Regions from separate parts of the Arthrobacter sp. FW306-06-A genome, predicted to be linked through region 1. Evidence: riboswitches for the same ligand, from Rfam matches in the RefSeq annotation. Region 1 holds a riboswitch; each other region holds the start of a gene.

The links. Region 1 has a riboswitch for cyclic di-AMP ahead of LFT49_RS21955 (M23 family metallopeptidase). Riboswitches for the same ligand answer to the same signal wherever they lie in the genome.
Region 2: linked by a shared signal. The riboswitch ahead of LFT49_RS03950 (hypothetical protein) and the one ahead of LFT49_RS21955 (M23 family metallopeptidase) in region 1 are both predicted to bind cyclic di-AMP.
Region 3: linked by a shared signal. The riboswitch ahead of LFT49_RS11425 (C40 family peptidase) and the one ahead of LFT49_RS21955 (M23 family metallopeptidase) in region 1 are both predicted to bind cyclic di-AMP.

What each region holds. Positions count from the first base shown of each region.
Region 1 covers NZ_CP084554.1:31,213-38,567, forward strand. The annotation lists gene LFT49_RS21945 (DUF3105 domain-containing protein) at 1-67, opposite strand, end outside; gene LFT49_RS21950 (DUF305 domain-containing protein) at 118-798, opposite strand; gene LFT49_RS21955 (M23 family metallopeptidase) at 795-1,562, opposite strand; cyclic di-AMP (ydaO/yuaA leader) riboswitch at 1,600-1,774, opposite strand; gene LFT49_RS21960 (TlpA family protein disulfide reductase) at 1,943-2,557, shown strand; gene LFT49_RS21965 (cytochrome c oxidase assembly protein) at 2,601-3,575, opposite strand; gene LFT49_RS21970 (ArsR/SmtB family transcription factor) at 3,615-4,031, opposite strand; gene LFT49_RS21975 (cytochrome c oxidase assembly protein) at 4,222-6,312, shown strand; gene LFT49_RS21980 (cation diffusion facilitator family transporter) at 6,598-7,355, shown strand, end outside.
Region 2 covers NZ_CP084552.1:795,653-803,007, forward strand. The annotation lists gene LFT49_RS03925 (glycosyltransferase family 4 protein) at 1-631, shown strand, start outside; gene LFT49_RS03930 (nucleoside deaminase) at 658-1,167, opposite strand; gene LFT49_RS03935 (phosphatase PAP2 family protein) at 1,224-2,048, shown strand; gene upp (uracil phosphoribosyltransferase) at 2,061-2,696, shown strand; gene LFT49_RS03945 (glyoxalase superfamily protein) at 2,741-3,157, shown strand; gene LFT49_RS03950 (hypothetical protein) at 3,334-4,062, opposite strand; cyclic di-AMP (ydaO/yuaA leader) riboswitch at 4,068-4,228, opposite strand; gene LFT49_RS03955 (ArnT family glycosyltransferase) at 4,399-6,489, opposite strand; gene LFT49_RS03960 (glycosyltransferase family 39 protein) at 6,514-7,355, opposite strand, start outside.
Region 3 covers NZ_CP084552.1:2,478,158-2,485,512, reverse strand. The annotation lists gene LFT49_RS11430 (protein adenylyltransferase SelO) at 1-726, shown strand, start outside; gene LFT49_RS11425 (C40 family peptidase) at 836-1,675, opposite strand; cyclic di-AMP (ydaO/yuaA leader) riboswitch at 1,679-1,849, opposite strand; gene LFT49_RS11420 (TraR/DksA family transcriptional regulator) at 2,140-2,499, shown strand; gene LFT49_RS11415 (DNA alkylation repair protein) at 2,496-3,026, shown strand; gene LFT49_RS11410 (DUF1810 domain-containing protein) at 3,048-3,491, shown strand; gene LFT49_RS11405 (glucose 1-dehydrogenase) at 3,529-4,422, opposite strand; gene LFT49_RS11400 (metallophosphoesterase family protein) at 4,587-5,093, opposite strand; gene LFT49_RS11395 (DUF1918 domain-containing protein) at 5,166-5,357, shown strand; gene LFT49_RS11390 (NUDIX domain-containing protein) at 5,411-5,926, shown strand; gene LFT49_RS11385 (endonuclease/exonuclease/phosphatase family protein) at 5,980-6,657, opposite strand; gene LFT49_RS11380 (thioesterase family protein) at 6,815-7,355, shown strand, end outside.

The DNA of each region.
Region 1 (7,355 bases):
GCTGTTTTGCCTGCAGGGCCTTCAGGATCGCCTGTCGTTCCTCATGGGAGGGCCGGGGCTGGGACATCAGGTGGGCTCGCTTTCGTCGCTGGTGCGGCCGGAATGGGCTGCGGGTGGTCAAAGTCGGGCGCGCAGATCCTGCAAGGCCAGTATTTCAGCGCTTTGGGCTTCGACCAGGCCGGCAGCGAAGTCACGGACGCGGGCGGTCTCGGCGAGGTTCACGGCCGCAGTGGCCATCGCCACCCCGCCCTGGTGGTGGCGGATCATCAAATCAGTGAAAAGCCGGTCCGCCTCTGTCCCGGAAGCAGCCCGGAGGGCCTGCATCTGTTCCGGGGTTGCCATGCCCTCCATCTGTGACTGCGGTGCCGCGGCAGCAGAGGCCCCGTGGGACTGTCCGTGGTCCCCGCTCCCGGCCCCCATCCAGGCCATGGGCGCCCCTTTGCCTGCCTGGGACAGGCCCCATCCCTGCAGCCAGGCGAACATCTGACCCTTCTGGTGCTGCTGCGTGGTCGCGATGTCATAGGCGACCGCGCGGATTTCTTCGTTCGTGGACGTATCCCTGATGATCAGGGCCATCTCCACGGCCTGGGCGTGGTGGACCTGCATGTCACGGGCAAATCCGGCATCCGGTCCATCATCGGAGATCTGCTGCGGCGCGCCGGAGAGCCGGCCGATGGCGAAGAAAGCCAGCGCGGTGAGGATAACCACGGTGACGAAGACGGCCCACAGCAGGCCGCGGCGCTGAACCGGCCGTGCTGCGCGGCCTGCCGCGCCCGCGCCAAGGTTCGGCCCGGTCACAGCCAGCCCTGCGGATCAACGGTCTGGCCGTTGAAGAGCACCTCAAAATGCAGGTGGCAGCCGGTGGAGTTGCCCGTCGTTCCGGCAGCGGCCAGCCGCTGCCCGGCGGCGACGGGGGCGCCGACGCTCGTCTCGATCGAGGCCAGGTGGTTGTAGGTGCTTTTCAGGCCGTTGCCGTGGTCGACCACGATCCGGTTTCCCCCGCCGTACGCGGACCATCCTGCCTCGACCACCGTTCCGGCTCCAGCCGCGAACACCGCTGTCTGGCAGGACGCCACCAGGTCAAGGCCGGTGTGAAGCTCCCCGGATCCCCCGGTTATCGGACTGGTGCGGAAACCGAACGGCGACGCTACGGACATGCTCGCCAATGGTGCGGCGAGCCCGGAAGAAGCCGCCGGGCCGGCGGGAACAGCTGCCGCGGGGACCAGCTGCGCCGAAGCCCCGGCAGACCCGGCCGCCGGGGATTCGGGTACGGCCGGGGCCGGGACAGTGGCCACCGGGGACCGGTCGAAGGAGATGCTGGCGCCCGGGGAAGCCTGCGCCGGAACCTCGATTGCGGCCACCTGTTCCGCGCCTGCCGCAGCGGGCCGGTCAGTGCCCGTGCCGGCATTGGCCGCAGTGATGGCTGCGCCGACCAGCATTGCTGCGGTGATGGTGGCCGCTGCCGGAAGGTTGCGTCGAAGGACGGCGAAGTCCCGGCTGGTGGGCCGGCGCCGGCTGTGCCGGGGTGCGGCAGAATCGACGCGCCAGGCTCGGGCGGGCACCGGGCTACGGTGCCGGCCGCGGGCAGGGGAAGACGGCATGGGGTCCTTTCAGCGCCTGCGAAGTTAGCTGTCGGGTTCGGGCCAAGGATCAAGCCCGGCCGGGGACTCGAACCGCTCGATGCAGTCTTCAGCTCCGGCTTCACCCCAAGGCAGCGCAGCTGCCGGAAGATGGGTTCTCCGCCCCCGCCTGTGAAGCTCGTCGTTTGCGAGGCCCGGGCGGGGCTGGGCTTTCGGCCTCGAAGGCACTGATACACAAATGCCTGTATCAACATTACAGGCAGGTCCTGGAATCGTTATAACCCTGTGATTTACCTGATAGTCGTCTGCAAGCCGCCCGCCGCTCCCTTTTTCTACACGGGATAGAATCGACAACTGTGGATCTGTTCAAGCGTGCAGGAGAAGGCAAGTGCCCGCCGCGGCGGGCTGTTCTGGGGTTCGGTGCTGCGGCGCTGGCCCTGTCAGGTTGCGGGGGGCGGGAGGATTCGCTCGCCGCGCAGGCGCGCGCAGGGGACGACAAGAACTACATCGCAGGTGATGGTTCGGTCAACGAGTACCGCCCCGATGCGCGGGGTTCGAAGGTTTCCCTGACCGGGACGCTGTTCAGCGGGGAAACCGTCTCCTCGGAGGACTGGGCGGGCAATGCTGTGGTCCTGAATTTCTGGTACGCGGGCTGTGCTCCCTGCCGGAAGGAAGCGCCGGACCTGGTCGCGCTGAACAATGAATTCCGGGACCAGGGAGTGCTGTTCTACGGCGTGAACGTCCGGGACGATGCGCCGACTGCGGCTGCCTTTGAACGCACGTTCGGGGTGGGTTATCCCAGTTTTGATGACAGCAACGGCGGGATCCTGCTGGCCATGACGACCTATGTGCCGCCGCGCGCCGTTCCCACCACCCTTGTCCTGGACCGGGAGGGCCGGGTCAGCGCGAGGATCCTCGGGATCTCCGAGAAAGGGACCCTGAAGGCGCTCATCGTTTCGGCGCTTGCCGGACAATAAAGGGAAGTGTTCGGAAGGTAACGACGCGGCGGGCCAGGCCGGTTCAGCGGTGCCGTTCGGGCCTGTTGGCCAGCTGCTGCAGGTACTGGTTGTAGGCATCCATGTCCGCATCGCCGCCGGCGGTGGCTACTGCCCGTTCTGACCGGGCCCAGCCGCTGGCTTCGTCCCGCTGCCACCGGACCAGGATGAACATCAGCAGCAGTACCCCCGGCAGCTCCCCGTAGGACCATGCCAGCCCGCCGGCGACTCCCTGGTCCTGCATTGGGTTGATATTCCAGCTTTCGGGCGGGACGGCAAAGAATTCGACCATCGGATCCGTTGCCATCATGATGACCACCCCGAAAAAGGCATGCAGTGGCATTTCGGCGAAAATATCGATCAATCGCCCAAAATGGGTCTGCCGGGTGGGCAATGGGTCGGCCGAGATCAGCGGCACGGTGAAGAGGATCCCGGCGAGCAGGAACAGCAGCTCCAGCCCGACGTGCCCGTACCAGCTGGGCAGCAGCAGATCGGCGAGCCCGGAGAAGTACACGCCGTAAAAGCTCAGCAGGAACAGGGGGACCATGAACCCCGGGTGGATGGCCAGTCGTCCCCATCTGGAGCGCAGGCCCCAGATCGCGGCTTGAAGCACGGGCCGGCCCAGCCGGTTGTGTGGTGTCGTGCGCAGCAGCAGGGTGCCGGGTGAGCCGACCACCAGCAGCGGCGGAACGGCCATCATCAGCGTCAGTTGCTGGAACATGAAGATGGAGAACATCCGCAGCCCGTAGCCTTCGATCCCGGCTCCCATGACCACGGCGATGGCGGCGCAGCCGGTCAGGAACGAGATGGTGCGTATCGGCGACCAGGCCCTGCCCCGGCGCCAGAGAGTAATGGCCCCGGCCAGGTAGAGGACGGCAGCGGCCAGCGCCAGCGCCGGGATGAGCGGAACGGGCTGCAGGTTCGGGGCCAGATACTCGCCCAATGACGGGGGCAGGGTCGGCAGCCAGACCGGGCCGTCGATACTGTAATCACCGTTCATGCCCGAACCCCCCTGCGCACTTCCCCCGCTGTATCGGTCTTAGCTGCTGGCTGCTGAGACCAGACGGTCCTGCCCCGTGTGCCCGACGTGGGTCAGGCCGAGATCCAGGAGTAAACGGACGTGCGCATCGGCCAGCGAGTAGTAGGCCATCCGGCCCGAACGCCGGACCGTGACGACCTTGGGCCCGCGCAGCAGGCGCAGGGCGTGCGAAACACCGGATTCGCTCAGACCCGTTGTCGCAGCCAGGTCGCAGACGCACATCTCCCCCTCGAGCAGGGCGATGAGGATCCGTACGCGTCCGGGATCGGCCAGGAGACCGAAAATCACGGCAAGGTCGGCGACGTCGGACTCCTGCGGCATCCTGTCCCGGACGGAGCGGACCCGGTCGGCGTCCACCAGCCGGACAGCACAGTCGCTGCCGCGGGCTGCCGCCGGGGGCATCGGAGAGGTGGTCATTCATCAAGATTACCTTCGACTGCTAATGCTTCACATTCGCTTCAGGACCGGGCCGGCCCCCGACACAGAATCAGAAACCAGCCAGATTATCGTCTGAACAACCTTACAGATAATCTGGTTTGGTGTCGGTCCTGACGGCATGTGCCCCGGTGTCCCTGCCGTGCGGCAGGTCTAGTGCGAAGGATTTCTTGTGGCTGTGAAGCTTCCAACCGGGCGGCCGGCAGCAGTGCCCAGGCTCTGGTGGTTGGCCATTGCCGGGCTTCTCGCCATCGCTGCGGTCCTTGTCGCGACTGCCTATGGCAGGGGGACGTTGCCGGCTGAAACCCGGGACCCGGGGTCCTTGGTCCGGTGGGGCTTTGGCATAGTTCAGACGGTCCATAACATCTCTGCGGCGGCCACCATCGGGGCGCTGGTTTTCGCGGCCTTCATTGTTCCGCCGTCCATGTCACGGACGCGGAAGAACAAGCAGGCCGGCAGCAGCGCCGGGGCTCCAGCCCCGGAGCATCCTGCATTTGGGCGCATCATGAACCTGGCCTGTGCGGCGAGCATTCTGTGGATGCTCTCGGCGGTGGCGGTCATCGTGTTCAGCTTCGCCGATATCGCCGGGGTACCGATCTCGGGCAGCCGGCAATTCGCCTCGCAGCTGGCGTCCTACATTACAGAGCTCCCGACCGGGACGGCCTGGCTGTGGGTGGTGATCATCTCCGCGACGGTGGCGACGGCGACCTTCGGCCTCCGCTCCCCGGCCGGCCTGGCCGCGACGGCCGTGCTGGCTATGGGCGGGTTGATTCCGATGATCCTGATCGGCCACGCCGCCGGGGGCAGCGATCATGAACAGGCCATCAACTCACTGGGCCTGCACCTTGTGGGCGTCTGCCTCTGGTTCGGCGGACTGGTCGCCCTGACGGCAGCGGGCACCGCGCTGGGCAGCGACACCGCCGCCGTCGTGAAACGGTTTTCAACCCTCGCCGGGTTCGCCTTAATCCTCGTCGTGTCCTCCGGGGTGATCAACGCGGCCATCCGCATCGATTCCCCCGCCGGCCTCGCCTCACCCTATGGGGTGCTGCTGATGGGGAAAACGGCCGGCGCCATCGTCCTGGGCGGCCTCGGGCTCCTGCACCGCAGGCGTCTCATTCCGGCTCTGTCAGCCGCCGCAGGAGCGACGCGCGCCACTGGGCTGTTCTGGCGGCTGATCGTTATTGAGGTGCTCATCATGGGCGCCGTCAGCGGACTGGCCGCCGCACTGAGCCGCACTCCCCCTCCCCTGGGCGAGGACATCGAACCGGCCCTGACGCCGGCACAAATCCTCACCGGCTACCTGCTGCCACCGGAACTGACCCCCGAACGCTGGTTCACGGTCTGGCGCCCGGACTGGCTCTGGATCGCTGTGGCACTGGCAGCGGCATACCTGTACCTTCGGGCCGCCCGGCTGCTGAAGCGGCGAGGGGACAAGTGGCCCTGGCCCCGGGGCCTGATGTGGCTGACGGGCCTGGCTGCCCTGGTCTTCTTCACCTCCGGCGGGCCCTCGGTCTACGGGCGGGTCCTGTTCAGTGCCCACATGCTCGACCACATGGCGCTGACCATGATCGTTCCGGTGTTCCTGGTTCTCGGCGCCCCCGTCACCCTGGCCCTGCGGGCCCTGGCTCCCCGGCATGACGGGACACGCGGACCGCGGGAATGGATCATGATCCTGGTGCACTCCCGGCCGGCCGCCGTCCTGACACATCCGCTTTTTGTCGCCGCGAACTTCGCCGGCTCGATCGTGCTGTTCTACTACTCCGACGCCTTCGGGTTTGCCCTGCGTGAGCATGCCGGCCATGAACTGATGACCGTGCATTTCGTCATCACCGGCTACCTGTTCGTCCTGTCCATGGTCGGCACCGATCCAGTGCCCCGCCGGGCGCCGTATCCGCTGCGGCTGCTGCTGCTGCTGGCCACGATGGCTTTCCACGCATTTTTCGGCGTCGCCCTGATGGGGGCCACCACGCTCCTGCAGCCGGAGTGGTTTACCGGGCTGGGCCGGGACTGGGGTCTTTCCCCGCTGGCTGACCAGCAGATGGCCGGGGCCATCACCTGGGGAATCGGTGAGGTTCCGACCCTGTTGATCGCGATCGGAGTCGCCGTCATGTGGTCCCGCTCCGATGCCCGGGAAACCCGTCGGACCGACCGGGCAGCGGACAGAAACCATGATGCCGACCTGGAGGCCTACAACGCCATGCTCGCCCAACTGGGCGAACGCACCCACCCGGGCCCCGGCGGCAGCGGCGGGCCGCGCCGGTGACGACGGAAATTCCGCCGATCCCGGCCACACCTGGTGCAGGCGTTCATGAATTCGAACACCGGGATGAACCGGCCGGTCCGGTCCAACCCCTGGGCCTGTCTGCGGGTCCACGGTCCGGTCAGTCCAGCCGGACGAGCGGGTTCGCCCCGAACTCTCCGGCCTCCGGCCCGCGCACGCCCCCGATGATCCGCAGCGTAGATCCGCCCGGTACCTGCAAAGAATCCGGCTGCGGCCAGGACAAGAAGCCCTCACCCCTGCCCCGCCAACCACTGTGAAGGATCCCTCATGAGCGGACATGACCACGACCACGCTGCGGCAGGTGCCGGCCACCGCGGAAAACTCATCATCGTTTTCGCTGTTACGTTCAGCGTCATGGCCGCGGAAATCATCGGTGCCGTGCTGACCGGAAGCCTCGCGCTGCTGGCCGATGCCGGGCACATGTTCACCGACTCCACCGGTCTGCTGATCGCACTGATCGCAGCCTCGCTGGCCCTGAAACCACCGACACTGAAACGCACCTGGGGTTACAAGCGCGCCGAAATCATCGCAGCGGCCTTCCAGGCTGCCCTTCTGCTGGGCGTTGGCGCGTTCGTGATTATCGAGGGCATCCGCAGGTTCTTCGAACCGCCGGAAATCGCCGGACCGACGATGCTGTGGTTCGGCGTCATCGGTCTGGCCGGCAATGCCATCGGGCTGATTGTTTTGGCATCAGGCCGGAATCATAACTTCAACATGAAGGCCGCCTTCCTTGAAGTCCTCAACGATGCCCTGGGATCCGTGGCCGTCATCGTTGCGGCGATCATCATCGCCCTGACCGGCTGGGTGCAGGCCGATGCCGTGGTGTCCCTGCTCATCGGGGTCCTGATCATCCCCCGCACCCTGAGACTGCTCCGGGACACGGTGAATGTGCTGATGGAAAACGCGCCCGCCGGACTGGATCTGGGCCAGGTCCGGGAGCACATCCTCGCCCTTCCCCACGTCATCGACGTCCACGACCTGCACGCGTCCCTCGTCGGTTCCGGAACCCCGGTACTCTCCGCCCA
Region 2 (7,355 bases), on a different contig from region 1:
GCCTCCGCACCTGGCGGTCGTCGCAGCCCTGCTGCCCAACAAAGACCAGGTGCTGACAGTCGAGGCGCTGGCCCGGCTCAAGGACCTTGAGTGGACTGCGTCGTTCGTGGGGTCCGACCAGGCCGACCCGGACTACGCGCGGGAGGTCCAGGCTGCCATCACTGCCAACGGGCTGCAGGAACGGGTGCGGCTGGAGGGTGAGCTCACGGGTAGGGCCCTCGAAGCCGAATGGGCGCGCACCGACCTGACCCTGCTCGTTTCCCGGATCGAAGCGTTCGGAATGGCGGTCACCGAGTCCCTTGCGCACGGAATCCCGGTACTTGTCCGCGAGGGGACGGGGGCAGTGGAAGCGCTTGGCATCGCCGGGATGAAAGCGGACGACGGCGGGCCGCGCCTTCCGGGGGCAGCGCTGCCACTTCCGGCCGGGGCAAGTGAGAGTCCGGGTCGCTTGGCGGAGGTCCTGCGTCGCTGGCTGACGGACGAACAAACCCGGGAAAGCTGGCGGGCAGCAGCGCTGAAAGCGCGGACCAGGCTGCCGGACTGGAGCAGTACCGCCCAGGGGATGCTGGCCCTGCTGTCGGGCGCGGGGCAGCAGGAACCGGCTGAGACTGAAGGTCCGGGCCAGGACTGAAGCGGGCCCCGACTGAACCAACGGGGTTAGAGGCTGTTGCTCCGGTGCCCGGCGAAAAACTCCCGCAGCAGCTGTGCGCACTCTTCCTCGCGGACCCCGGGGTACACCTCGACCCAATGGTTGAGGCGGCGTTCGCGGAGGATATCGAACACCGACCCGGCGGCCCCGGCCTTCTCGTCCCACGCTCCGAACACCACCCGGGGAATCCGCGCCAGCACGATGGCGCCGGCACACATGGCGCACGGTTCCAAGGTGACCACCAGCGTGCAGTCGGACAGCCGCCAGCCGTCGTCGCTGCCGCCGTGGAGCCGTGCCCGTTCCTGTAGCCGTCCGGCCGCCTCCCTGATGGCCACCACCTCGGCATGGGCCGTGGGGTCGCCCAAGGCCTCCCGTTGGTTCCGGCCGGAACCCAGCAGATCGCCGTCGGGCCCTATTACCACGGCGCCGATGGGCACGTCCTCCGTGGCGAGGGCCCGCCGGGCCTCAACCAGGGCAAGGCCCATCCAGGCGTTGTGTTTCTTTTCGGGCAACGGCATGGCTCAATGATAGTTTCGAGAGATACTAAGCTTGCGTACTTTTCCTGGGAGGCATGATGAGCAGAGTCCACGAGCGGATGGACAGATGGTTCAAGCCCTACGCCGCCCTTTGGCTGACCCTGATCATCGGCGGGACCGTGGTTGTCATCATGGCCCTGGCCGGCGCCGAGGTCTACGACGACGTAGTGGGCAAGGACGGGCTCGCAAACCTCGATGTTCCGGCCCTCCAGTACGCTGAGTCGCTGCGAAACCCGGGCCTTGATGCCTTTGCCACCGGCTTCACCAACATCGGCGGCGGCATCGGTATGCCCATCCTCGCCAGCATCCTTACCGCGTGGCTGACGTTCCTGAGCCGGACCTGGCGCCCACTCCTCCTGGTGGGCGGCGCGGCAACCGTCTCCATCCTCGCCACCACGTTCGGCAAGAAACTTGTGGGCAGGACCCGGCCGGACCACGCCGATGCGGTCCCGCCTTACGAGGATTCGCCGTCGTTCCCCAGCGGCCATACTCTCAACACCACCGTGGTCATCAGCGTCCTCCTGTACGTTCTTTGCCTGCAGTTCCACCAACTCTGGGTCAGGGTCACGGCAATCACGGCCGGCGTGATTTTCATCATTGCCATGGGGCTGAGCAGGGTATTCCTGGGCCACCACTGGTTGACCGACGTCATGGCCGGCTGGACGCTGGGGCTGGCCTGGGTGGCCATCGTGATCCTGGCGCATCGGTTGTTCCACCTGTTGAGGCGCAAGCAGCATGCGGGTCCGGCCCCCACGTTCGATCGTCCCGTGGTGCGGGACGTCGTCCTCGAATCCGTGCACGACGGCGGCGATGCCGGCAAGCAGGGCGCGTCCGGCAGCCGAGGCAAGGACACCGCCGGATGATAGTTTTGGGGGATGCGCACTCTCGTTGTTGACCACCCCCTGGTCGCCCACAAGCTCACCGTCCTGCGGGACAAGAACACGCCGTCGCCGGTATTCCGCCAGCTGACGGAAGAGCTGGTGACCCTGCTGGCTTACGAGGCCACGCGGGAGGTCCGCACGGAGCCCGTCACCATCCAGACGCCAGTCAGCACCACCATCGGCACGGCATTCACCAAGCCCACACCGCTGGTGGTTCCCATTCTTCGTGCCGGCCTGGGAATGCTGGAGGGCATGACCAAGCTGGTCCCCACGGCGGAGGTGGGCTTCCTGGGTATGGCCCGGGACGAGGAAACGCTGGACATCATCACCTATGCCGAGCGCCTTCCGGAGGACCTGACGGGCCGCCAGGTCTTCGTGCTGGACCCCATGCTGGCCACCGGCGGCACCCTGCGTGAGGCCATCAAGTTCCTGTTCAAGCGGGGCGCTTCCGACGTCACCTGCATCTGCCTGCTGGCTGCCCCTGAAGGCCTGGCCCGGCTGGAAGAGGAACTCTCGGGCGCGAACGTGCACATCGTCCTGGCCTCCATCGACGAGAAGCTCAACGAGAAGTCCTACATCGTTCCCGGCCTGGGCGACGCCGGCGACCGGCTCTACGGCATCGCAGGGTAGTTTTTACCCTTTTTCAATCGGTGTCCCGCCGCTAGCCTGTGCGGATGGACTGGAAACTCGAACTTGTCTTTGTCCCTGTATCCGACGTTGACCGCGCCAAGGACTTCTATGTCAACAAGGTGGGCTTCAACGCGGACTACGACGAGCGGCCGTCGGACCACGTTCGCTTTGTACAGCTGACGCCGCCCGGCTCTGCCTGCTCCATCTGCATGGGCGAGGGGCTTTTGGACGCCCCTCCCGGCACGGGAACCACCCTCCAGATGGTGGTCGACGACATCCAAAAGGCGCATGACCACCTGAAGAACAATGGTGTGGACGTCAGTGACATCGAAGTGCTGCCTTGGGGCCACTTCGTGTACTTCGCCGACCCGGACGGCAATAAGTGGGCCGTCCAGTACATCCCTTGGCGGAATGCCGGGCAGGATGCAGCTCAGGCCGGCAGTATGCCCAGCAACGCTTAAAGCAGGCTGCGGGCCGCATCGTGATGATGCGGCCCGCGGTCTGTCGCTGGAATCCCCGGCGTTACCCCGTGGCCAAGGCGTACGACGGCGGGTGGCGGGACACGCCGTCGGCTGTCCTTGGAGCCGGGAGGTTCAGCTGAGGTTTCCCTTTGCGGCGCTATGCCAGGGAGAGGTGCCTAGTACCAGTTGTGCGCCAGGTGGAAGTTCAGCGCACCGCACGGAGACTGGTAGCTCTTCTTGATGTAATCCAGGCCCCAGTTGATCTGCGTGCGGTAGTTGGTCAGGTAGTCGGCGCCGGCGCTGGCCATCTTCTCTGCAGGCAGGGACTGGACGATGCCGTAGGCGCCGCTGCTGGGATTCGTGGCCGTGGTGGTCCAGTCGGACTCCTTGGTCCACAGCGTCTGCAGGCACTGCATCTGGTCAGGTCCCCAGCCAAAGGTTGCCAGCTGGCCGGCAGCATAAGCCTGGGCACCGGCGGGATCATTCACCGCGACGACGGGTGCCGGCGCAGGTGCAGGAGCGGGTGCCGGAGCCGGGGCAGGTGCCGGGGCTTCCGCTGCGGGGGCCGCCGGTGCAGGCGCGGGGGCTGGTTCCGCTGCCTGGGGGGCTACGCTGATTGCCGCCGGAACGGACACTGCCGGGTTGGAGCGGATTTCGCTCTTCTCGATGCTCATTTGGGCATCGGCCGCTGCCGTGGAAGAGTTTGATTCGGTGGATGACACCGGGGTCATGCTGCTGGTTGCCTGGCCTGCCGCGCCTACCCCCACGAGCACCGCGCAGGATGCCGCAAGGATCCCGGCACGCACGCCCAGGCTGGTCTTCTTTGCTGGTTTCTTGGCCGGTCCCTGCTGTGCCAGATGTTTACCCTTGGCATGCAGGCATGCTTCTGCCGTGTTTTTGGACATGATTGATCGCCTCTCACACCTGCGGAGTTAGCTGTCGGGTTCGGATGAGGGCATCCGGCCGCACGGAAAGATCACGTGCGTGCTTAACCCCAAGGGCGTTCATCGCCCGGGACGGTGGGTCCCCCGCCTCTGCCGTTGCTCAATCGGAATCCGGGGAAGCGGCAGAGCTTGGCGTCAACCCGGGATATGCGGCCCGAACGGGAGCCGCACCCAATCGACGGTACAGGAAAAGCGAAGCAAAGTCACATTTAGGTAACGGAAGTCACGGCCTTCAGCGCGCCGGTTTGCTTCTGGCCTGCGGTTCAATCGTTACGTTCAGGACACCAGACCGTGTTGTTACCGTGCCAGGAGGTAGATAGTGGCGCCGCCGATGCTCTGCGCACTGAAGTTCTGCGAAACCCACTCGGCGATCCGGCCGGCGGCATCCGAACCGGAGCTGGACGGCATGGCCCCGCCGGCAATGAAGTAGTGGATTTTTCCCTGCGCGACGAGGTCTTGGAACTGCGCCAGGGTGGGGGAGGGGTCGGTGCCGTTGAAGCCGCCCACGGCCATCACCGGCAGTTCCGTGGCGAGCTGGTACCCGGCGGCATTGTTGGAGCCCACTACCGCTGCTGCCCAGGTGTAATTGGTTGCACCGTCTTTGAGCGCGGCCACAAGATCCGCTGATGGAGTAGGTGCGCCGAGGAGGCCACCGAGTCCGCCGCCGGGCCTGCCCCCGAAGTTAGCGCCGCCAGGGTTTGTTCCGGCCGGGGCGGCCTGCTGCTGGGAACCCTGCTGCTGGAAGCCCTGCCCCGTGGGACCCTGGCCCGTGACGCCCTGTCCGGTACCGCGGCCCGAAGGGCTCCGGCCGGTCGAACTGAAGCCTCCCGGTCCGCGGCCGCCGGCGCCTAAGCCCGAGGCTGGCCCCGCACTGACGATCGCCCCGCTGTGTGCCGTAGCCGCGGTGGTGACGGAGTAGGCCAGCGGACCGGCGAGCGACGCAGCGATGGCGAGGGCCGCCGTCGTCCGCTGCATGGAAGCCAAGCGCAGGAACTTGCCCAGCCCAATGCCTGCTGCGGCTGCCAAACTTCCGCCGAGCACCAGCCAGCGCAGCCAAGGGCCGTAGGCGGACGTGGTTCCCAGCAGGTAGAAGGCCGTAAGCGATGCCACGGCCACTGCTGAAGCGAGGAAGATGCGGGCAGCCGCTTGCCTGCGGCGCTGCCACAGGAGAACGCTGCCCAGCCCTGCCATTCCGGCGATTCCCGGTGCCAGTGCCACCGCGTAGTAGGGGTGGATGATGCCGGCCATGAAGCTGAACACCAGGCCCGTTACCAGGATCCACGAGCCCCAGATGATGACGGAAGCGCGGACAACATCTGTTCGCGGTGCCCGCCGCCCCACCCACAGCAGCCCCGCCGCAAGGATGAGTGCGGACGGCAGCAGCCATGCGATCTGGCCGCCGAACTCGCTGTTGAACATCCGGAACAGGCCCGGAACGCCCCAGCCGTTGCCGCCGCCCACACTGCCCGTTTCGTCGCCCGTGAGCCGGCCCAGGCCGTTGTAGCCCAACGTCAGCTCCAGGATGGAGTTGTTCTGGGATCCGCCAATGTAGGGCCGCATGTTCGCCGGCGTCAGCTCGACGGCCAGCAGCCACCAGCCGGCAGAAACCACCATCGCTGCTCCCGCTGCTGCCAGACGGATCAACCGCCGCCGGGTGCCGCCCGGAGCTGCCACCATGTAGGCGAGGGCGAACCCGGGAACCACCAGCAGGACCTGAAGCTGCTTGGCGAGAAACCCAAAGCCCAGGAATACCCCGGCCAGCAGGAGCCACCGAGGCCGGTCCTCCTGGACCGCGCGGAGGAACCCGTAGGCGGCTGCTGTCATTAGCAGCACCAGCAGGGCGTCCGGGTTGTTGAACCGGAACATCAGGGTGGCAACCGGGGTGAGGGCAAGGACCGCCGCTGCCAGCAGCCCTGCCCGGTGCCCAAGCCGGACGTCAGCGGTGGCCGGCGTTGCGGCCCGCCGCACGGCCAGATAGACCAGCCACGCCGAGCCGACCCCCATCAGAGCCTGGGGAACCAGGATGCTCCACGAGCTCAGGCCAAAGATCCGGACCGACAGCCCCATGATCCACAGGGAGGCCGGCGGCTTGTCCACGGTGATGGCATTCGCGGCATCGGAGGAGCCGAAGAACCAGGCTGCCCAGTCCTGCGATCCGGCCTGGGCTGCGGCGGAATAGAACGCGTTGGCCCAGCCCGACGCACCGAGGTTCCACAGGTACAGCACGGCCGTGCCAGCCAGTACAGCTGCCAGTTCCAGCCTCCGGTGGAAGGCCGCACGGTCTCCGCGGAAGGCCGCATGGTCCCGCGTGCCCGGCCGGCCCCGGAGGGTGAATCGCTCCCGCCCCAGTGGATTCCTCCGGGGGCGGGCTGCGGTGGTTACAGGCATGCTGTGCTGGCTGGCCATCGTGTCCTACTTGGTGAGCTGGTAGACGGTTGAGTTGCCTACGGTCTGGGCCTGGAAGTTGGCCTGGACCCAGGCGGCCACTTCGGAGTTGCCGCCGCGGCCGCCCATGCCGCCACCGCCCATGCCTCCGCTTTGGATGAAGTAGCCGATCTGGCCCTCGGCCACCATGTCCTGGAACTCGGCCAGGGTGGGGTAGGGATCGCCGCCGTTCCAGCCTCCGAGGGCAATGACGTTGGTGTCCGTGGCCAGTTCCAGGCTGGCTGCCTGGGTGGCGCCGGAAACGATCGCAGACCACTTTGTGCTGGTGGCCTTCAACAGGGCAGTCACCGCGGCATCGGCAGTTCCTTCGCCGGGACCGCCGGCGCCGCCTGCATCACCGGGGCCACCTGCACCGCCCGGGCCGCCGTCAGGTGCGCCGGTACCGGCTCCGGGGGTGCCGCCGAGGTCGTTCATTGGGTCAAGGCCGTCGGTTCCGGTGGCCGAGTCCGTGGCGGAGTTCCTGCCGTCGGTCCGGTCGCCGCGGAAGCCCGCGGCCCGGTTGCCGAAAGCGCCCGCTGAGCCTGCGGGTCCCGACGTCGGAATGGAGCCTGAGTGTGCGGAGGCAGCGGTGGCCAGGGTCCAGGCACCGGCACCAAGCCCGCCGGCCAGGAGGGATACGACGACGACGGCGGCCGCCCCCGCACGCCGGAACCGTCCGGAGGTGCGCACGGCGTCAAGGCGGAGCAGGATTGCCGCGGCGGCAAGGACACCGAGGATGATGACCGCCACGCGCAGCCAAGGGAACCAGGATGCGTCCCGGCCCAGGAGGACAGAGGACCAAATCGAGGTGCCCAGGACGGCCACCGCAA
Region 3 (7,355 bases), on a different contig from region 1:
GGGGTCATGAACACGGACAACATGACCATCTCAGGGGAAACCATCGACTACGGCCCCTGTGCGTTCATGGATGCCTTCAATCCTGCGGCCGTCTACAGTTCAATCGACGTCAGCGGCCGCTACGCCTACGCCAACCAGCCGGTTCTGGCCGAATGGAACCTTGCCCGGCTGGCGGAGGCGATGCTGCCGCTTATCCACGAAGACCAGGAGCAGGCGGTTGCGCCCGCAGTGGAGGTGCTCGGCGGCTTCCGGGGCCACTACAGCAGGGCGTGGACCGGTGGCATGAATGCCAAGCTCGGCCTTGGCAGCCGCGGGGGAAGTGACGAGGAAACCACGTCCGCTTTGGTGGACGGCGCCCTTGCCATCCTGAAGGACGGTCCCGTGGACTACACCCTCTTCTTCCGTAACCTGGGCAAGGCCGCCCGTGGCGACCTTCGTCCGGTGCGCGGCATGGTTCTTGATCTGGCTGCGTTTGATTCCTGGGCGGAGCGGTGGCAGGCACTCGAACCGGACGCGGAGCTGATGGACAACGTCAACCCGGCGTACATTCCCAGGAACCACCTCGTGGAGGAGGCATTGGCCGCTGCCACGGCCGGAGACCTGTCACCCTTGCAGCAGCTTTTGGAGGCAGTCAGTGACCCCTTCACCGAGCGGCCCGGGCTGGAACGCTACGCCGAAGGCGCCCCCGAGGACTTCGGCAACTATATGACCTTCTGCGGGACCTGACGGCTGCGGGGGCAGGCGGCGGATGCGACAGGAGGGCGGCAGCCGGATGACCGGCTGCCGCCCTCCTGTCTAATGCCTGCGCTGTTGGGCGCCTGCGGTGATGCGAAGACTAGGCGACGCGGACCGCTGAGTAGCCGCCGAGCCAGCTGATGGAGTGCACCTGGGTGTCGTAGCCGTTCACGCCACCGCTGACAACCTGGCCGTTGCCGGCGTAAACGCCAACGTGGCCGGAGGTGATGATCAGGTCGCCGGGCGCAGGAGCGCCGACCACGGTGCCGTACTGGAAGAACTGGGTGGGGGCAAGATCGCCAACGGACTTGCCCACCGAGCGCAGCGCCTTCTCAACCATGGCAGTGCAGTCCTGCTTGATGCCCAGCTGGCCGTAGGCGTTTGCCAGGATGGCAGCGCCGGTGCCGCTGCCGGTGGGGGCGGACACGGGGGTGGCCGAGGCGTAGGACATGTTCATGCCGGTGTTGGCCGGAGCGGCGGCTGCGGTCTGCACGGGTGCTGCTGCAGGGGCCGGAGCCGGTGCCGGTGCCGCGGTGTAGCCGGCGGCGGGGATCTGGATCTGGTCGCCCGGGTAGATGATCGAGGACAGGCCCAGTCCGTTGGCGGACAGGACGCTGTTCAGGCTGACGCCATTAGCAGACGCAATGGCACCCAGGGTATCGCCGGAAACTACGGTGTGGACGCTGCCTGCTGCCGCTGCCGGGGCCGCAACAGGTGCGGAGTACGCCTGCACGTTGGTCTTTTCCGTGGTGTCAGGGCCGGTGACACCGGCGTGGGCCGGGGCGCCGACGCCGAAGGCAATGCCGGACGCTGCAGCAACTGCGAGCGCGGGGCGGCCCAGCGAGCGGGCCTGGGACTTGGCTGTCACGGCGAGGCCCTCGAGAACAATGGAGCGGGCCGGAGTTGCGCGGTGACGGGCAGTGGTGGAATTTTTTGACACGGTTGATCGCCTCTCCCATGCCTGCGGGGTGAGCTGTCGGGTTCGGGCTGGAGATACCCGGCCGGAAGCAACCCCGTAATGGACGGAGGCGCTATCGACTTAACCCCAAGGCCACAAGTGGCCGCGGAAACTTGGTTCCCCCGTCCCTGCCAGCTGGAGCGGTTGTATCCCATGATCAGTGGCAGGGCTCGGCATACTGATGGGAATGTCCCGTCTGAGAGGGACACCTGAAGACCATAACCCACATGCGGTGGCATTGTCACATTTGGATAACATACGAGGTTTCCCTCTCGAATTCCGCAAACGTTTGGACGTTACGGCTGTTATCGGTGTCGACCTCGGCTAATAGCCGGGCTTGCAGGACAGGTAACGGCCCGGACACGGACACGGGATGTTTGCCGCGGCTCCATGGAACTGGCCGTTTCCATTCAGGCGCTCCGCGATCCGACCGCTAGGCTGTTTGCATGCCAGATTTCGACCGGTTCCGGGTACTGCTCGAAGAGGAGCGGGCGCGGCGCCTGGAGTTGCTGCCGGCGCTGCGGGCTGACATCCAGGCAGCGAATTCGGCCCGGCAGGACTCCAATGTCGATGACGAGCACGACCCCGAAGGGGCCACGATCGCGTTTGAGCTCTCGCAGGCTTCGGCGCTCCTGAAGCAGAGCTCGGCCGGCCTGGACCAGATTGACGCGGCGCTGGCCCGCCTGGCAGCGGGGACCTATGGAACCTGCGCCGTGTGCGGGGAGCCCATTGCGGAGGGCAGGCTGGAAGCGCGGCCCTGGACACCGTTTTGTATCCGCCACGCCTCGTCCGGTCGGGGACGATGACTGGCCCTGCGGATGTGGTGTCCGCGGCGGCGGAGTTCGTTGACCGGACCCTCCAGAACGAGGGCGCCTGGTACCGGGCGGACGACGTCGGGAACCGGCTTGGCTGGGTGCTGGACTCTTACGGTTCCTCCATCGGAGCGGTGCGCGGCACGGTGCGCGATGCCCTGCGCAAATTCAAGGACCTGGACCACGACACCACGGTGATGCTTGCGTCCACCCTGTGGGGACAGCCCCGGCCCGGCTCCCGCCCCGTGTTTGAGCGCCGGTTGGCGGCCGTGGTGCTGCTGCAGTCACGGGTGCGGCTGCTCAGGCACTCGGACCTGACCCGGCTGGAAGGCTTCCTTCGTTCTGCCCAGGCTGCAGACCTGATCCAGCCCCTCCTGGGCGACGTCCTGGTGCCGCTGCTGTCCGGCCTCGGGGAGCGCGAGCGGCAGCGGGCCAACGCGGTCCTGGCCCGGTGGCGGGACGACCCCGACCCGCAGCTTCAGGCGGCGGCAGCCGCCCTTGAAAAAGATTTGATCCTTTGACCTCGAAACCGGGAGATCCGCATGAATGAGCACTTTGACCTTGACCGTTTTGTTGCCGCGCAAAACAGCGGCGGCACCTATGACCAGGCGCTGGGGGAGCTGCAGGTCGGCAGGAAGTCCGGCCACTGGATGTGGTTCATCTTCCCGCAGATCTCCGGGTTGGGGCAGAGCGCAATGTCCCGCAAATACGCCATCTCCTCACTCGCAGAGGCCCGTGCCTACCTGGATCATGAGGTACTGGGGCCGCGGCTCCTGGAGTGCGCCCTGGTCCTGGCCAACCATGCAGACCAGTCCGCGGAGGACATCTTCGGCGGCATTGATGCCAGGAAGCTGCGGTCGTCCATGACACTGTTTCTCCGGGCGGCACCCGGAGAAACAGTGTTCAAGACTGTCCTGGCCCAGTTCTTCGACGGCGAGCCTGACCCTGCCACCGATGAGATCCTGGCTGGCCACGCCGCTGGCTGACGCCGGGTTGGCGGATCAGCCAGGCCCGGGGAACCGGCTAGGGCGTGGGGCTGCCGCCGTTGACGTTCAGTGTTTCCCCTACCACGTAGCTGGACTCGGGTGAAGCCAGGAAGACGTAGGCGGGTGCCAGCTCCGCGGGCTGTCCTGCCCGGCCCAGGGGAGTCGACTGGCCGAATTCCGGCAGCTGCTCCTTGGGCTGGCCACTGCTGACCTGCAATGGCGTCCAGATGGGACCCGGGGCCACGGCATTCACCCGGATTCCCTTGGGTGCCAGCTGCTGTGCCAGTCCCTTGGTGAAGTTGTTGATGCTGGCCTTGGTGGTGGCGTAGTCCACCAGGGTGGGGGACGGGTTGTACGCCTGGATGGAGGTGGTGTTGATGATGGTTGAGCCGGCCGGCATGTGCGGGACGGCGGCCTTGGTCAACCAGAACATCGCATACACGTTGGTCTTGAGGGTGTGGTCGAACTGCTCGTCGGTGATGTCCTGCAGGTCCTCCTGGGCCACCTGCTTCCCGGCGTTGTTGACCAGGATGTCCACCCCGCCCAGCACGGCAACCGCCGTATCAACGACTTCCCGGCATGTGGCGGAATCCTTGAGGTCGCCCGGCACCTTGACGGCCTTGCGGCCCGCAGCCTCGATGATCCCGGCGATGCGGGAGGCGTCCTCCTCTTCCTGGGGCAGGTAGGAAAGGACGACGTCGGCGCCTTCCCTTGCAAAGGCAATGGCAGTTGCGGCGCCGATGCCTGAGTCCGCGCCGGTCACGATGGCGCGGCGGCCTTCCAGCCGTCCCGTTCCGCGGTACGTTTCTTCGCCCAGGTCAGCCTTGGGCGTCAATTCGGCGTCGAGGCCCGGCTCGGGCTGGTGCTGCTTGGGCGGGGAAATCTTTTCGTAGGCAGTCACGGGATTACGGAAGGTGTACTGGTCAGTCATGGTGGTCCTCCTGTTCGTGCGGACTCGGGCTGGTTCGTCGCCCCGGAAATTGAAGCAGCCTGCGATTAATGGATCACAGCAAGCCAAAAAGCTAAGCATGCTTACGGTTCCCAGCCTAGGCAATGAAACCCCGCCCTGCCAAGCGGTCCTTCGGCGTGGCCGCGTCAGTCCCGCCGTACTTCCACCAGCCTGACCTCCGCCAACCGCCCGCCGTCGACCTTCGCTTCCATGAATGTGCAGGAGGGCTGCCGGCGGCGGTCCGTGGGCGACCCGGGATTCAGCAGCCGCAGCCCGTTCGGCGACGCGGTGTCCCAGGGAATGTGGCTGTGCCCGAACACCAGGACATCGGCTTGCGGATACAACGCTTCGCACCGCAGTTCGCGGCCCTTCGCCTGCCCTGTCTCGTGGACCATCGAAAACCGGACGCCCTCCAAGGTCGCGCTGGCCGTTTCAGGAAGGCGGCGGCGCAGCTCCGCGCCGTCATTGTTCCCATACACGCCCAGCAGACGCCTGCTTCGGCGCTCGAATTCGTCCAGCAGCGCTGCGTCCACCCAGTCACCGGCGTGGAGCACCACATCGGCATTTTCAACGGCCCGCCACACCTGGGCGGGAAGGTCTTTGGCGCGTTTTGGCACGTGGGTATCGGCGATGAGGACAAGGTTCAAGGGCATATCCGCATCCTGCCATGAAGCTCTGTTCCCGCGCCCGCCGCAGTCGTACTCTGGGGCTGGGAGGTGATTGCCATGGAGGCAGCCCAAGGCGACCGCATCGTCGTGCACGGAAGGACCGTAGGGTCCTCGGACCGGCACGGGGTGATCCTGGAAGTCCGCGGCGAAGGCGGAAGCCCGCCCTATGTTGTCCGCTTTGACGACGGGCACGAAACGGTCATGTATCCCGGCGGCGATTTCGCCGTCGACCGCGCACACAACACCTGACCGGCGGTGCAAGCGGGACTGCGCCCCGCCGCTCCACCTGTCAGACTGGACGAATGGACCACTTTCCGTACTCCAGCACGTCATCCACCCCACCGCCCCGCTCCGGTCCGCGCGACCCGGGTGACGCCTGGGTGGAAGGGGACCGGGGCCGGTACTGGGGCAGGTTCGGTGCGGCCGGCGTCCTGGCCTACGACCCTGCCAAGGGGGTGCTCCTGCAGCACCGCGCCGTCTGGAGCCACAACGGGGGAACCTGGGGCCTTCCCGGCGGGGCGCTGCATGAGGGCGAAGAAGCGGTGGACGGCGCGCTCCGCGAGGCCTACGAGGAGGCGGCCGTCCCGTCGGAGAGCGTGGAAGTGCTGTTCACCTCGGTCCTGGACCACGGCTACTGGTCCTATACCACCGTGGTGGTGCGGGTGCTGGAGTCCTTCGAGCCCGTTATCAGCGATCCCGAAAGCATTGCGCTGCTCTGGATCCCGGTAGCCGAGGTGGACGCCCTGGAGCTGCATCCGGGTTTCGCGGCGGCCTGGCCGGAACTGCTGGCGCGGCTGGACTCCGGAGAGTCCTGGTAAACGGGGAGTCCTGGTGAACGGGGAACGCTGCTGAACCCCGGCCTGCGCCGCTGCTAGTAGCCTTCGCCGTACTCGGCCGTCACCAGGATGGGCAGGTGGTCCGAATTGCCGCGCGGCAGCGTCTCCACACTGGCGATGTCCAGGCCCAGTGACGTGGCGAAGTCGAAGTGGCCCTTGAACACCTTGTACCTGGTGTAGGTCCGCCTGTTGCTGAGGGACAGGGCGTATCCGGAGTTCTTCATATGCATGTCAAGGTTCTTGGTGAAGAACGGGTAGTTGAAGTCACCCACCATCAGGGTCATCAGGCCCTTGCCCATGCTCAGCAGCTCGGCGTGCGCTGCGTGGATCTGCTTGCGCCGCAACGAGTTGGAGGCAGTGAGCGGGGCTGCATGGAAGGAGCCGATCACCAGCTCATGCTGGGTTTCGTTGTCCATCACCCTGGTGCCGATCAGCCGCTCATGGGCCGGGGCCAGCACCCTGTCATGCATGGACTTCTTCAACGCGAAGGACTGGGTGTCCAGTGCAGTGAAGCGGCTGGTGCGGTAATAGATGGCCAGGCCCAACCGGTTGCCCTTGGTGGCATCGGCAAGGTGCAGGGGGCCCAGGGTTTCGGGAAGGTCGCTGGCATCCACTTCCTGGAGGCACAGCGCATCGATGTCATGGTTCCGTGCCAGGGCGAGGAGCTCGCCGCTGGCATTGTGCTTGCGGAGGTTGTAGCTGATGACGCGCATGAAACACCTCTTTTGAGGGTTGCTGACAGGACCAGTTCCTTACTCTAGTCCGATTGCCGCCCCCACCCTCCAACATTTCGCCGGCCGTCCCGGCGCGCCGTTCCCGTGAAGGATAGAGTTAGTGGCAATTCACTGAACGTTTCGTAAGGGGCCAGCCTTGACTGCAGACCTGCCCGAACTTGCCGGGGGCAACTTTTACTACCAGGACCTGGGGGAGGGAGCGTTCCGGTCCACCATCCATGCCCAGGGAGCGTGGAATGTCCATGAACAGCACATGGCACCGGCGTCCGGCCTTCTGGCGGACCGGCTGGAACGGCACGAGCCGCGCGAAGACATGCGGATGGCGCGAATCAGCTATGAGATCCTTGGCCTGATCCCGGGCGGTGAGTTCAGGATCGACACCACCACGCTGCGGCCCGGCAGGACAATCGAACTTGTGCAGGCCGAGCTGGTAGCAGGCGGCAGGACGGCGATCCGCGCCACCGGGTGGCGGATGCTGACCAGTGACACGGGTGAGGTGGCCGCCGTCGAGGACGCCGCCATACCCGGCCCTGACGAATGCAAGCCCTATGACGGCTCAGCCGTCTGGCCCGGCGGTTACATCCGGTCCCTGGAAATGCGGGTCGCCGAAGGACACCGGCCGGGCGCAGGGAAAGTGTGGCTGCGCACGGAACATCCACTCACCGACCGCGCCGACA